Regions from separate parts of the Bacillus paranthracis genome, predicted to be linked through region 1. Evidence: a T-box and tRNA genes for the amino acid it is inferred to sense, from the RefSeq annotation. Region 1 holds a T-box; the other holds one or more tRNA genes.

The links. The T-box of region 1 lies ahead of trpS (tryptophan--tRNA ligase). A T-box ahead of a tRNA ligase gene usually reads a tRNA of that ligase, here a tRNA-Trp.
Region 2: it has a tRNA-Trp gene. The T-box ahead of trpS (tryptophan--tRNA ligase) is inferred to sense a tRNA for this amino acid. The anticodon was not compared.

The regions. Positions count from the first base shown of each region.
Region 1 is NZ_CP101135.1:1,216,283-1,220,676, forward strand. It holds gene NLJ82_RS06140 (YjbA family protein) at 134-880, shown strand; gene trpS (tryptophan--tRNA ligase) at 1,039-2,028, opposite strand; T-box leader at 2,104-2,320, opposite strand; gene NLJ82_RS06150 (DUF3899 domain-containing protein) at 2,426-2,806, opposite strand; gene NLJ82_RS06155 (peptide ABC transporter substrate-binding protein) at 3,126-4,394, shown strand, end outside.
Region 2 is NZ_CP101135.1:780,388-784,781, forward strand. It holds rRNA gene NLJ82_RS03840 (23S ribosomal RNA) at 1-728, shown strand, start outside; rRNA gene rrf (5S ribosomal RNA) at 830-945, shown strand; tRNA gene NLJ82_RS03850 (tRNA-Val) at 951-1,026, shown strand; tRNA gene NLJ82_RS03855 (tRNA-Tyr) at 1,035-1,118, shown strand; tRNA gene NLJ82_RS03860 (tRNA-Gln) at 1,130-1,204, shown strand; tRNA gene NLJ82_RS03865 (tRNA-Lys) at 1,209-1,284, shown strand; tRNA gene NLJ82_RS03870 (tRNA-Leu) at 1,299-1,379, shown strand; tRNA gene NLJ82_RS03875 (tRNA-Gly) at 1,409-1,483, shown strand; tRNA gene NLJ82_RS03880 (tRNA-Leu) at 1,500-1,588, shown strand; tRNA gene NLJ82_RS03885 (tRNA-Arg) at 1,592-1,665, shown strand; tRNA gene NLJ82_RS03890 (tRNA-Pro) at 1,676-1,749, shown strand; tRNA gene NLJ82_RS03895 (tRNA-Ala) at 1,765-1,837, shown strand; tRNA gene NLJ82_RS03900 (tRNA-Ser) at 1,858-1,950, shown strand; tRNA gene NLJ82_RS03905 (tRNA-Ser) at 2,002-2,094, shown strand; tRNA gene NLJ82_RS03910 (tRNA-Met) at 2,122-2,198, shown strand; tRNA gene NLJ82_RS03915 (tRNA-Asp) at 2,202-2,277, shown strand; tRNA gene NLJ82_RS03920 (tRNA-Phe) at 2,287-2,362, shown strand; tRNA gene NLJ82_RS03925 (tRNA-Thr) at 2,372-2,444, shown strand; tRNA gene NLJ82_RS03930 (tRNA-Trp) at 2,451-2,521, shown strand; tRNA gene NLJ82_RS03935 (tRNA-Ile) at 2,532-2,608, shown strand; tRNA gene NLJ82_RS03940 (tRNA-Asn) at 2,617-2,691, shown strand; tRNA gene NLJ82_RS03945 (tRNA-Glu) at 2,693-2,764, shown strand; gene NLJ82_RS03950 (CBS domain-containing protein) at 2,895-3,314, shown strand; gene NLJ82_RS03955 (DUF3965 domain-containing protein) at 3,609-4,394, shown strand, end outside.

The sequences.
Region 1 (4,394 bases):
GCTCTCTTTCCTGTTTTTTTAGTATTAATAGAAGAAAAAATAATAATTAGAATATATTTCCTTAGGTGGAATAAAGTTAAGAAAAATTGAACATAATGATGGATACAAACAGTAGTGAAGTGAGGGGTAGTGAATGTTATATCTACATGATGTATGGGTAAATTGGTTTGAAGGTGAAGAGAATGGGTATAACGTTTGTCATTTTTACGAATGGCGGAAAGATGATACGATTGAGCTATTAGATCAAGTGCCATTATTAAAAGTAGATTCCACATTATATCATTACATCGAGAACGAATTGTTAGAGCTTCCGCAAAAAATGTTGGAAGACGTACATCATAAGGCTTATATTCGTAAAAATCATGAACGTTTGCAGCAAGAGTATTGCTTTGTAGTTACAGATGGAAAAGGAATTATTGCAATTGATACAATTGGTTACAACGTGCCAATTCGAAAGAGCAGACTTATACCGCGCCAAGAGCAGATGGTATATGAGATGGTAGAAAACGTACAAGCAGAAAAGTATGAGTTCCAAGTAGAAGAAATGGAAAAAGAACATCATATTTTATCACCATCACCTTTCATTATGAATGGCTTAACTCGTAAAGAAAGGCAGCTTAAACAATTACTATTTATGGCGTTAGATCAATTACATACAACGAAAAACACAGCAGAAATTCGCTATTGGTTCACAGAGTGGGATCCATCAGCATACGGAATGGTTCAACATATGGAATTTGAAGATATTTGGGCTAAGCTGTATGAGGAAGCGAAAACAGGTTGGTCTGAGAAGCACGAACAATTATGCGAGCGTCTCGTAAAAGGACAGCCATTTTTTGAAAAGTTATGGGAAATGGAAAACGAGCAAAAGGTAAATTAAAAAACCGCCGATTGGCGGTTTTTTTAATTTGTTGTAGTCTTGCTCCAGCGGCAAGCTCTTCGTGTCTAAGAACCTTCCGCATAAGAAGGCAAAAAGCGCCTTTTATGCGAAAGAACCTTAGCCAGTCAGAGCTGAACGAGCCGCCTCCGCTTTATAAATTACCTACGTTTTCTGCTTAGTCCCATTGCGTTTTCTACTTTGCGTAGTTGTTTGAATGCGACGCGGTTTGCTTTTTCGGCACCTTTGTCTAGAATTTCGTCTAGTTCTGGTGAGTTGATTAGTTCGTTATATTTGTCTTGGATTGGACGAATTGCTTCTACGACTACTTGCGCTAAGTCGCCTTTGAAGTCGCCGTATCCTTTTCCTTCGTACATTGCTTCAATTTCTTCAACTGTTTTTCCAGAGAATGAAGAGTAAATTGTTAATAAGTTAGAGATGCCAGGTTTGTTTTCTTTATCAAATTTCACGATACCTTCAGAGTCAGTTACAGCACTCTTAATTTTCTTTTCAATTGTTTTTGGTTCATCAAGCATGCTGATCATTGATTTTGGATTCGGATCAGATTTACTCATTTTTTTCGTAGGCTCTGTTAGTGACATAACGCGAGCTCCTACTTTTGGAATGCGAATTTCAGGAATTGTGAATACTTCACGGAAGCGTTTGTTGAAACGCTCTGCTAGGTCACGTGTTAATTCCATATGTTGCTTTTGGTCATCACCAACAGGCACGATTTCAGTGTTGTAAAGTAAAATATCAGCAGCCATTAATGGTGGATACGTTAGTAATCCAGCTGGTACTGAATCTCTACCTGACGCTTTATCTTTATATTGCGTCATACGCTCTAATTCTCCAACGTAAGCAACTGATTGCATAATCCATCCTAGTTGAGCGTGTGCCGGTACTTCTGATTGTACAAATAACGTAGCTTTTTCAGGATCGATACCGCATGCTACATAAAGTGCAGCAAGACTGCGGATGTTTTTACGAAGCCCGACGGGATCTTGAGGCACTGTAATCGCATGTTGATTTACAATACAGAAATAACAGTCGTGTTCGTTTTGAAGCTCTGTAAATTGCTTCATAGCCCCTAAATAGTTTCCAAGTGTAATCGTTCCACTCGGCTGAATACCAGAAAAGATAACTGACATAAGTAATTCCTCCTAAATTTGAATGCGTGATAGGGAAGAGAAGGCAAACAAAAAAGCCCATTCATCCCAAAAAACTATAGGGACGAATGGACCGCGGTACCACCCTAATTATTTCACTACTGTGAAATCTCTCTAATCCATAATAACGTTTGGATATAACGCCAAAGCCTACTACTTTCGGTTCGGTTTGGAGCTCAAAAGCCCATTCCATACTGTACAATTACTTGTTCACACCAGCCACAAGCTCTCTGAAATTGCCTCAATATGTACTCTTCTTTATCATCGCATACATATAAATTTATTTATTGTTACTTGAGCTCTTTAAATATGAAAGAACTAAAGTTTTATAACAAAATGTTTTGCAGATTATTATATCATATGGGATAGTGTTTGCAAACTACATCAAAATAGTAAAGCTAATGAAGGTCGAGAACAACCCAAGAACGATACCGGTAATGCAAATTGGATACGTCCATTTGAATGAATATGTTTTATAAATACGTTCTTTCTTATCGACAGGTTCCTCTACTTCTTCAATTAAAGAGTCGATTTTTTTGTTCGTACCAAATACTCTTTGGAAGGCGTAAATTGTTACATTAAAAAATCCATTTTGAAATATGAATAAAAAACCGCCTATAAGAATAAAAAATAGTGCGATATAGAACGAGATGTTGACAAAATTCAACAAAAACTGCGATGAAACAAGGAATGCGCCAATACTAGAAGCAATTATCGCTATGAAAATTAGTATACAAGTATGAAAAAAAACTTTATTCAAAATGTTCCCCTCCGTCAAAATGTTACTAGAATTATTATACTATAAAAGCTATAATATGTACTAGAATTAATTTTTTGAAAATTATACGCAATTAAAGGTCTGATTGCAAGATGATGGTAGCAATGTTAACGTATCCCTTTACAAAAAAATAAAAATATAAACATTTTATTAAAAATTTTAACAAAAAAACAAAAAACTATATTCACAATCGTCATATTATATGTATAATGAAAATTGTAGAAACTTGGAGATTATTCTTTCAATTCTACTTTTTTACAAGTGAGGGTACAGGAAGTGCAATTAGGGGAGGCAACACAACATGAAGAAAAAGATACCGTTATTACTTGCATCGACGTTGACTGTCAGTATGTTAGGAGCTTGTAGTTACCAAAAAGAGGATAATAAAGCAGGCGCGAAAGAAAAATCCTCAAACAAGCAAGTGTTAAATCTAACTGAGACAGCTGAAATCCCAACTATGGATACGACGTTATCAACAGATGCAACATCTTCTAACATCATGAATAACACAATGGAAGGGTTATATCGTCTGGGGAAAGATGATAAACTTGTTCCGGGTGTCGCTAAATCTTATGAGAAATCAGAGGATGGCAAAAAGTATGTGTTTAAGTTACGTGAAGATGCGAAATGGTCTAATGGTGAACCTGTAACAGCGAAGGACTTCGTTTATTCTTGGCGAAGAGCTGTAGATTCAAACACGGGTGCCAAGTTTGCTTACATACTATTTGATGTTAAAAATGCGGAGAAAGTTAACAAAAAAGAGTTACCAGTTGAAGAACTTGGTGTAAAGGCAATTGATGATCATACACTTGAAGTGGAATTAGATAACCCTGTTCCTTATTTTGTAAGTTTAACAGTCTATCCAACATTGTATCCTTTGAATGAGAAGTTTGTAACAGAACAAGGAGCAAAATTTGGATTAGAATCCAATACGACACTTTATAATGGTCCATTCGTATTAAATGAATGGAAGCACGAACAAAGTTTCCAACTTAAGAAGAATCCAACGTATTGGGAAAATAAAGAAGTAAAACTTGAGGAAATAAACTTCAATATTGTTAAGGATCGTTCAACTGCTATAAATCTATATGAAACGAAAGCAATTGATCGTGTAGTCTTAACATCAGAGTTTGTAGATAAATACAAATCAGATGCTGACTTTAAAACGATTAAGAGACCATCTACACAATTTATTCGCTTAAATGAAAAGAATAAATTTTTAGCAAATAAAAATATCCGAAAAGCAATTGCAATGTCCTTTGAACGTGAAAACATCGGAAAAGTGATCTTAAACGATGGTTCAGAGGGTATATATGGTTTTGTTCCGAAAGGCTTAGCAAAAGGTCCGAATGGAAAAGACTTCCGTGAAGAAAACGGAAAGCTTATAAAAGAGGATATGAAAGAAGCACAAAAATACTGGGAAGCTGGTAAAAAAGAACTTGGTGTAGACAAAGTAGAGTTAGAGCTATTAAACTTTGATACTGATGATGCTAAAAAAATCGGAGAGTATTTAAAAGGTCAATTTGAAAAGAACTTACCAGGTTTAACAGTTCCAACAAAAATGCAGCCA
Region 2 (4,394 bases), 440 kb from region 1:
TACCGCCCTGACTGTATTGAAATTCTAACCTACGGGTCTTATCGACCCGGGAGACAGTGTCAGGTGGGCAGTTTGACTGGGGCGGTCGCCTCCTAAAGTGTAACGGAGGCGCCCAAAGGTTCCCTCAGAATGGTTGGAAATCATTCGTAGAGTGCAAAGGCATAAGGGAGCTTGACTGCGAGACCTACAAGTCGAGCAGGGACGAAAGTCGGGCTTAGTGATCCGGTGGTTCCGCATGGAAGGGCCATCGCTCAACGGATAAAAGCTACCCCGGGGATAACAGGCTTATCTCCCCCAAGAGTCCACATCGACGGGGAGGTTTGGCACCTCGATGTCGGCTCATCGCATCCTGGGGCTGTAGTCGGTCCCAAGGGTTGGGCTGTTCGCCCATTAAAGCGGTACGCGAGCTGGGTTCAGAACGTCGTGAGACAGTTCGGTCCCTATCCGTCGTGGGCGTAGGAAATTTGAGAGGAGCTGTCCTTAGTACGAGAGGACCGGGATGGACGCACCGCTGGTGTACCAGTTGTTCTGCCAAGGGCATAGCTGGGTAGCTATGTGCGGAAGGGATAAGTGCTGAAAGCATCTAAGCATGAAGCCCCCCTCAAGATGAGATTTCCCATAGCGTAAGCTAGTAAGATCCCTGAAAGATGATCAGGTTGATAGGTTCGAGGTGGAAGCATGGTGACATGTGGAGCTGACGAATACTAATAGATCGAGGACTTAACCATATAATATGAAGCAATGTTATCTAGTTTTGAAAGAATATAAAAAACTTGTTGACTTTTAAAGTTAAATAAGTTATAATGATTCTTGTCTTAAATGAATAGAGTCTGGTAATGATGGCAGAGAGGTCACACCCGTTCCCATACCGAACACGGAAGTTAAGCTCTCTAGCGCCGATGGTAGTTGGGACCTTGTCCCTGTGAGAGTAGGACGTTGCCAGGCAAAATGGAGGATTAGCTCAGCTGGGAGAGCACCTGCCTTACAAGCAGGGGGTCGGCGGTTCGATCCCGTCATCCTCCACCATATATGTCGGAGGGGTAGCGAAGTGGCTAAACGCGGCGGACTGTAAATCCGCTCCTTCGGGTTCGGCAGTTCGAATCTGCCCCCCTCCACCATTCTTAATTAATGGGCTATAGCCAAGCGGTAAGGCAACGGACTTTGACTCCGTCATGCGCTGGTTCGAATCCAGCTAGCCCAGCCATTAAGAGCCATTAGCTCAGTTGGTAGAGCATCTGACTTTTAATCAGAGGGTCGAAGGTTCGAGTCCTTCATGGCTCACCATTTTAACAAAATATGCGGGTGTGGCGGAATTGGCAGACGCACTAGACTTAGGATCTAGCGCCTTTGGCGTGGGGGTTCGACTCCCTTCACCCGCACTTTTAATAAAATAACTCATACATGTCTTGCGGAAGTAGTTCAGTGGTAGAATACAACCTTGCCAAGGTTGGGGTCGCGGGTTCGAATCCCGTCTTCCGCTCCAATTTTCAATATGACATGCCGGGGTGGCGGAACAGGCAGACGCACAGGACTTAAAATCCTGCGGTGGGTGACCACCGTGCGGGTTCGACCCCCGCCCTCGGCACCATATGCGCCCGTAGCTCAATTGGATAGAGCGTTTGACTACGGATCAAGAGGTTAGGGGTTCGACTCCTCTCGGGCGCGCTTTTAATAACGGGAAGTGGCTCAGCTTGGTAGAGCACCTGGTTTGGGACCAGGGGGTCGCAGGTTCAAATCCTGTCTTCCCGATATTCCCAAAAACATGGGGCCTTAGCTCAGCTGGGAGAGCGCCTGCCTTGCACGCAGGAGGTCAGCGGTTCGATCCCGCTAGGCTCCACTTTATTTATTATATGTCTCGGAGGTATACCCAAGTTCGGCTGAAGGGATCGGTCTTGAAAACCGACAGGCGGTGAGAATCGCGCGGGGGTTCGAATCCCTCTACCTCCTCCATTTTCTTTTAAAATGGTTTAGACATAAATAATAAAATATTTTTTCCTTCATGGAGGTATACCCAAGTTCGGCTGAAGGGATCGGTCTTGAAAACCGACAGGCGGCGAGAGTCGCGCGGGGGTTCGAATCCCTCTACCTCCTCCATTTTTTATAAAGTAAATATTTTATCATCGCGGGGTGGAGCAGCACGGTAGCTCGTCGGGCTCATAACCCGAAGGTCGCAGGTTCAAATCCTGTCCCCGCAACCAAATGGTCCCGTGGTGTAGTGGTTAACATGCCTGCCTGTCACGCAGGAGATCGCCGGTTCGACCCCGGTCGGGACCGCCATTTATGTTTGGCTCGGTAGCTCAGTCGGTAGAGCAGAGGACTGAAAATCCTCGTGTCGGCGGTTCGATTCCGTCCCGAGCCACCATTTTTTTATGCCGACTTAGCTCAATTGGTAGAGCAACTGACTTGTAATCAGTAGGTTGGGGGTTCAAGTCCTCTAGTCGGCATCCTTTAGGGGCATAGTTTAAAGGTAGAACTGAGGTCTCCAAAACCTCCAGTGTGGGTTCGATTCCTACTGCCCCTGTAAAGTATATGGGCCTATAGCTCAGCTGGTTAGAGCGCACGCCTGATAAGCGTGAGGTCGATGGTTCGAGTCCATTTAGGCCCACCATATATTATTCCGCAGTAGCTCAGTGGTAGAGCTATCGGCTGTTAACCGATCGGTCGTAGGTTCGAGTCCTACCTGCGGAGCCATGGCCCGTTGGTCAAGTGGTTAAGACACCGCCCTTTCACGGCGGTAACACGGGTTCGAATCCCGTACGGGTCATAAAAAAAGAGTCAGCATATTGCTGACTCTTTTTTATTGTGCGTTCATTCTCCTTTATCAACTGATTTTCCTGAAATAAATAAAGGGATTTAGGAAAAGCTATGGTATGTATAAAAAGGAGGAGATACAAATGACACGAGTGAGAGACTTGATGAGCACTCATATTGTACAGTGTACACCGTTAGACAATGTATATGAAGCTGCTGTAAAGATGAAAGAAGAATCGATTGGATTGATCCCGGTTGTTGAAAATGAACAAGTTGTTGGTCTTGTTACGGACCGAGATTTAGTTGTTCGAGGGATTGCTGAAAAACATCCTGGATCTAATAAAATTACAAATGTAATGACAAAAAACATTGTTTCAGTTTCTCCAGATGATCCTATTGAAAAGGCTACAGAGTTAATGGCACAGTATCAAATTAGACGATTGCCAGTAGTTGAGAGTGGTCAACTCGTTGGGATGTTAGCACTAGGAGATTTAGCTATAAAAGAATCGGCAGATGATCAAGCGGGATTTGCTTTAAGTGAAATATCAGAGCATACGGAATGAAGTGAGACTTTAATTAGTGTAATACGTTACGTATAAAAATCAGATACATTATTCTAGTATATAGGGTTAAGCTAATATGTTAGCATGATGTATCTGAGCCATTATATAATAAGTATACAGTTAGTAATTTCGACAGTTTATTTAAATTTGTCATTCCTAATTATAAATAAGAGAAAAAATGATATACTGATAGATATAAGTATTATGATTGATTTCGAATATAACAATATTCATTGTTAATGATGTGATAATGGATTAATATTTCCTATGTAGATAAAAGGGAAGGGGAATTATATGAAGGCTGTACAGCGCGATCCAAATTGGAATTTGGTTACAGATACATATATAGAACCAAATAATTTCGCTGAATTATTTTCTTTGCTTGTACCTTGTCATCCAAAAGGTGAAGGGAAAGAACGAACTATATTAGTGTGGAAAGAAAAAGAATTTTATAAAGAAGAAAATTTAGCGGCATTTATCGTATATGGAATGAATAAAGCAAAGAATTTACCGCAATTTCATAAAGACGAAATTCCAACTTTAGTACGTATTCTTCGCTTATGCCAAGAAATTGGTTGGTATGAAGAAGCGAATACTTTTATGGTAACTCAAGGGCTAGCTGAGTTTGTTCATACTTCATTGGAATATGAAACGTGGGATCTTTTGACGCAGGCGGTTGCTTTAAACTATTTAATAATTAAATATCGTATTGGTGAATTAACTGATGGAGATGTAGAAATTTGGGATAGAGTTAAATTTAATGAGAAATGTATAACAGACTGTAAACATTTATTATCCCATAAAGAAGTATTAGAATTTACATTTTTTTATATGTGTAAGAGAGCTAAGTCACTATCAAAAGAGCAATTAAATAGTGATATGATGAGTTTAGCGATGTATTGTAATACTTTTGTTTATGACTTATATACATATGATTTATTACGAAAGTATCGTAAGTGTACAGACTTTCTATCATATTATGGACCTAGTCAAGCGGTGTTAGCTTGCCAAAGGGCTGTACTTTCTCAAATTTCAGATCGATTAGACCCACTCAAGACTACTCATGTAGATGATTATTTA